One region of the Pseudalkalibacillus sp. R45 genome, then DNA from elsewhere that is predicted to be linked to it. Evidence: a T-box and tRNA genes for the amino acid it is inferred to sense, from the RefSeq annotation. Region 1 holds a T-box; the other holds one or more tRNA genes.

Region 1 (2,439 bases):
ATTTTCGAGGAGTCTCGCACTGCTCTCCAATCACCTTGCACAAGGTGAGTTTTTAAAAATGACTCAAAAGCAACTATCTTTTAGAAAAGAGCCATTTAAAAATACTCTATCATCATGGATTTAGTGGACACAGGAGACCTTATTTGCATGAAAATGCCTTACATCAGAAAATTAGAGGACACCAGAGACCTTATCAGTATAAAACGAGGATAAATCGGCTCATATTTAAGCGAATAACGGAACAGTTGTCCTCTAAATTTACGTTTTTTCATTTTGAAGCGTTTTCTAATGAGTTACAAAAACCCAAGGAGCAATTTTCTTATCCTTGGGTTTTTTTCACCTTTAATGGTGCGTTATTATTTTGTGATCTTCACGAATTTCCGCTTTCCAACTTGGACGATCATCCCGTCTTCCACTGGAACCTGCTGTTGGACGTCATCGATTTTCTCCTGATTGATCTTGACTCCGCCATTTTGGATCATGCGGCGTGCTTCCCCTTTGGAATTCAAGAGACCTAAATTGACAATCATATCGACAATCCAGATTTCATCTTCGCCAGCCCAAGCATGTACAGGGATGTCATCTGGTAATGCCCCTTTTGAGAAAACGGTTCTGAAGTGTTTTTCAGCAAGCTCTGCTTCATCTTGGCCATGGTACATTTCCACGAAAGTCTTTGCGAGTTTGATTTTCATATCTCTTGGATGCAGTTCTCTGCTTTGGATTCCTTGTTCAATAGCCCGTACTTCTTCTACAGTTAATGGAGTTGCAAGTTCGAAGTATTTAATCATCAGCTCATCCGGTATCGACATTGATTTTCCAAAGATTTCATTCGGATGTTCATCGATTCCGATGTAGTTATTGAGTGATTTGGACATTTTACGAACACCATCCAACCCTTCAATCAGCGGAACAGTAATCATCACTTGCTTCTCTTTACCATATTCCTCTTGAAGTTGGCGGCCCATCAACAGGTTGAATTTCTGATCCGTCCCCCCGAGCTCGATATCACTTTCGAGCGCTACAGAATCATAGCCTTGCATCAATGGGTAGAAAAATTCATGGATTGAAATCGCTTGATTCGCTTTATAACGCTTTTCAAAATCGTCACGCTCAAGCATACGTGCTACCGTAACTTTTCCAGCTAACTCAAGTACATCCGCAAAATTCAACTTTGACAACCATTTTGAGTTGAAATGGACTTCCGTTTTCTCCATATCAATGATCTTGCCGAATTGTTCGACGTAAGTTTTCGCATTTTCTTTGATTTCATAGTCTGTCAGCTGTTTTCTTGTTTCAGATTTTCCAGTTGGATCGCCAATACGACCCGTGAAATCACCGATCAATAACTGGATTTCATGCCCGAATTCCTGGAATTGACGAAGTTTGTGCAACACAACTGTATGACCGACATGTACATCGGGTGCTGATGGATCAAGTCCAAGCTTCACCTTTAACGGCTTACCTGTAGCAATCGATTTCTCAATCTTCTTTTTCAAATCCTCTTCAGGTACAATCTCCACTGTCCCTCTTTTTAAAATTGTCAGCTGTCTCTCAACCTCTTCTTGCTGTGCTGGTGTGAGTACATGTTCTATTTCCACTTTCCATCACCCTTCCATCTTGCTAATTATACTTCTACGATCGTTTTTTATTAAATCAACAAGGTCCATCAATAGGTCCCTTAAATATAAAAAACGTCCCTTTCGTAATGAAAGGAACGTTAAATACGCGGTACCATCCTTCTTGAAGCAAAATGCTTCCACTTCGTTCAGATAACGGCTTAGGTTGCCGCCTTTTGCTACTATATCTTTCACAAAAGGTGCTCAAGGAGGTAATTCACAGTTTTCCTTTGTACTGGTTTACACCGGCCACCAGCTCTCTGCTTACAGTGAGGAATCTGCTACTAATTCCTGTCTACGCTTCATCATTATGTACATATATGTAAAGAAAATCTGGCAAAGCCAAGTGTTAGCAAAGGCTGAGCCATGGTTGCACTTATACTTTCTTTAAGTGTAAAAAAGTATAATCATTTTGTACCACATACCGTAAGACATTGTCAAATTAGTTGCCCTCATAAATCGACAACAAGGTATTCCATATCTCGCGTATGTGCTATAATAAAAGTTGGAAATTTAGGGGGGTATGACCATGAATCACCTATCAACCTTCATTGAAAAAATGAAACATTATATGAAGGTTTTAGATGATAAAAATGTATTTAAATTTAGCCGTATCACCGGGAAAGTGGTATGGAACCTGTTATTAGTTTTATTAGTCATAACGATTGCCGGTGGCTTTTTTGCAACAGGCGTTGGGGCAGGTTACTTTGCTTCACTGGTGAAAGATGAGCCAATCCGTACTTACGATAACATGAGGAATGAGATATACAACTATACAGAGACTAGTAAAATTTATTTTTCGGATGGTACCTTACTTGGGAAT
Region 2 (2,439 bases), on a different contig from region 1:
ATTTTTGTATATTCCTTAAAAATTCATACAAAAAACTCTTGCCATAGTTTAATCACCCGTAATCCATACAAGTCATGCGTCTACACTTCTAAAGTATATAACTCTTGATAAGTGGATTTGGATTCACCCCTTTTTTTAATATGTTGATAGTAGCACAATAGAAATAATGATACTATCAACAATTCATAATAGTTTGTATATTTCATCAATTAAGTTTGGAGTGTGTAAATTGAGGTCCTGGAATTTTAACTTGCATGAACCATTAAACTTTATGAGCATATTCTTCTATGTATCAAAAAGCTATTTGGTCGCACTTCATTCTCTTCTCTGCGTATAATGGATGGCATCGGATACATTGTACACGTATCCCAATGTGGTGAACTCGATCAGTGCACAAGATTTGAAGTGAATTTGTCATGTGAATATCATTTATTGAAAATAACAAAAAAACGCTTTCCTACAAACTGTAGAAAAACGTTGAAATTTAATTAATTCTTCTGTAATTGATGGTAATAAAAATGGTACCGGTGGTCGGGGTCGAACCGACACTCCGTGAGGAACACGATTTTGAGTCGTGCGCGTCTGCCAATTCCGCCACACCGGCATGTGTCTAATATAACATATTTAATTAATGGTGCCGAGGGCCGGACTTGAACCGGCACGGTAGTCACCTACCGCAGGATTTTAAGTCCTGTGTGTCTGCCAATTCCACCACCCCGGCTGGGTAGTTAGATGGAGGCGGCACCCGGATTCGAACCGGGGGATAAGGGTTTTGCAGACCCGTGCCTTACCACTTGGCTATGCCGCCATACTTGTATGCTTGATACGAAAATGGAGTACTATTTTCGGCAGTTCATTGTTATTAAAATTAATGGAGCGGAAGACGGGATTCGAACCCGCGACCCCCACCTTGGCAAGGTGGTGTTCTACCACTGAACTACTTCCGCGAAATTGGCTGGGCTAGCTGGATTCGAACCAACGCATGACGGAGTCAAAGTCCGTTGCCTTACCGCTTGGCTATAGCCCAACGCATATGGGGCGACTGATGGGAATCGAACCCACGAATGCCGGAACCACAATCCGGTGCGTTAACCACTTCGCCACAATCGCCATAATACAATTTTAGAAATATAAATTGGCAGGGGTAGTAGGAATCGAACCCACACTGGAGGTTTTGGAGACCTCTGTTCTACCGTTAAACTATACCCCTAAATGGTGGAGGGGGACGGATTCGAACCGCCGAACCCGGAGGGAGCGGATTTACAGTCCGCCGCGTTTAGCCACTTCGCTACCCCTCCAAAAGAGACAATTTATATTTTAGTACAGATTACAAAGTGATTCAAGACCTAATTTCAGGAACTAGAACCAACCTTTGCCTAAATGTAAATGGTGCTGGCCAGAGGACTTGAACCCCCAACCTACTGATTACAAGTCAGTTGCTCTACCAATTGAGCTAGGCCAGCAACATGGTGGCTCGAGACGGAATCGAACCGCCGACACGAGGATTTTCAGTCCTCTGCTCTACCGACTGAGCTATCGAGCCATTAAGTTAAATACAAAGTCCGTCGGTTTCCCTGTCCCTTTCTCTACAAGTTAATGCTGACGCTTTTTGCTGCGTCGGGACTACTCGCTGATCATTCAACGATGAACCGCTCGTGACTGAGCTATCGAGCCAAAATGTATTTTTAAAAAATGGCGGACCCGACCGGATTCGAACCGGCGATCTCCTGCGTGACAGGCAGGCATGTTAACCCCTACACCACGGGTCCAGCACAATTCATTATCATAGTACAATGAACTTAAATTGGTTGCACCCCTTCGGGTACTCCATATGTTCATTGAAAGTACGAAATCTCAACGTTGGACAATGAACTTAAATTGGTTGCGGGGATAGGATTTGAACCTACGACCTTCGGGTTATGAGCCCGACGAGCTACCAGACTGCTCCACCCCGCGACAATAATAGTATATGAAATGGTGGAGGATGACGGGATCGAACCGCCGACCCCCTGCTTGTAAGGCAGGTGCTCTCCCAGCTGAGCTAATCCTCCAAATAGATGGTGACCCCTACGGGATTCGAACCCGTGTTACCGCCGTGAAAGGGCGGTGTCTTAACCACTTGACCAAGGGGCCGATAAAATTATGTATTACAGATAGGTATCTTATGGCGGAGAGCGAGGGATTCGAACCCTCGGTACGGGTTTAAACCGCACACACGATTTCCAATCGTGCTCCTTCGACCTCTCGGACAGCTCTCCGTGGCTCCACAGGCAGGACTCGAACCTGCGACCGATCGGTTAACAGCCGATAGCTCTACCACTGAGCTACTGTGGATCGAAATAATTAGCCCGGCGACGTCCTACTCTCACAGGGGGAAGCCCCCAATTACCATTGGCGCTGAAGAGCTTAACTTCCGTGTTCGGCATGGGAACGGGTGTG

Evidence for each region. A T-box is a leader RNA that pairs with one kind of tRNA and senses whether it is charged. The one in region 1 lies ahead of tyrS (tyrosine--tRNA ligase), so its partner is inferred to be a tRNA-Tyr.
Region 2: it has a tRNA-Tyr gene. The T-box ahead of tyrS (tyrosine--tRNA ligase) is inferred to sense a tRNA for this amino acid. The anticodon was not compared.

What each region holds. Positions count from the first base shown of each region.
Region 1 is NZ_JBQQCL010000001.1:46,330-48,768, forward strand. It holds gene ACTWQL_RS00235 (hypothetical protein) at 1-48, shown strand, start outside; gene tyrS (tyrosine--tRNA ligase) at 357-1,598, opposite strand; T-box leader at 1,708-1,923, opposite strand; gene ACTWQL_RS00245 (transglycosylase domain-containing protein) at 2,146-2,439, shown strand, end outside.
Region 2 is NZ_JBQQCL010000037.1:6,081-8,519, forward strand. It holds tRNA gene ACTWQL_RS24615 (tRNA-Leu) at 520-604, opposite strand; tRNA gene ACTWQL_RS24620 (tRNA-Leu) at 633-721, opposite strand; tRNA gene ACTWQL_RS24625 (tRNA-Cys) at 734-808, opposite strand; tRNA gene ACTWQL_RS24630 (tRNA-Gly) at 873-947, opposite strand; tRNA gene ACTWQL_RS24635 (tRNA-Gln) at 953-1,027, opposite strand; tRNA gene ACTWQL_RS24640 (tRNA-His) at 1,035-1,110, opposite strand; tRNA gene ACTWQL_RS24645 (tRNA-Trp) at 1,137-1,210, opposite strand; tRNA gene ACTWQL_RS24650 (tRNA-Tyr) at 1,214-1,298, opposite strand; tRNA gene ACTWQL_RS24655 (tRNA-Thr) at 1,388-1,463, opposite strand; tRNA gene ACTWQL_RS24660 (tRNA-Phe) at 1,468-1,543, opposite strand; tRNA gene ACTWQL_RS24665 (tRNA-Asp) at 1,694-1,769, opposite strand; tRNA gene ACTWQL_RS24670 (tRNA-Met) at 1,880-1,956, opposite strand; tRNA gene ACTWQL_RS24675 (tRNA-Val) at 1,976-2,051, opposite strand; tRNA gene ACTWQL_RS24680 (tRNA-Glu) at 2,059-2,133, opposite strand; tRNA gene ACTWQL_RS24685 (tRNA-Ser) at 2,166-2,258, opposite strand; tRNA gene ACTWQL_RS24690 (tRNA-Asn) at 2,260-2,334, opposite strand; rRNA gene rrf (5S ribosomal RNA) at 2,347-2,439, opposite strand, start outside.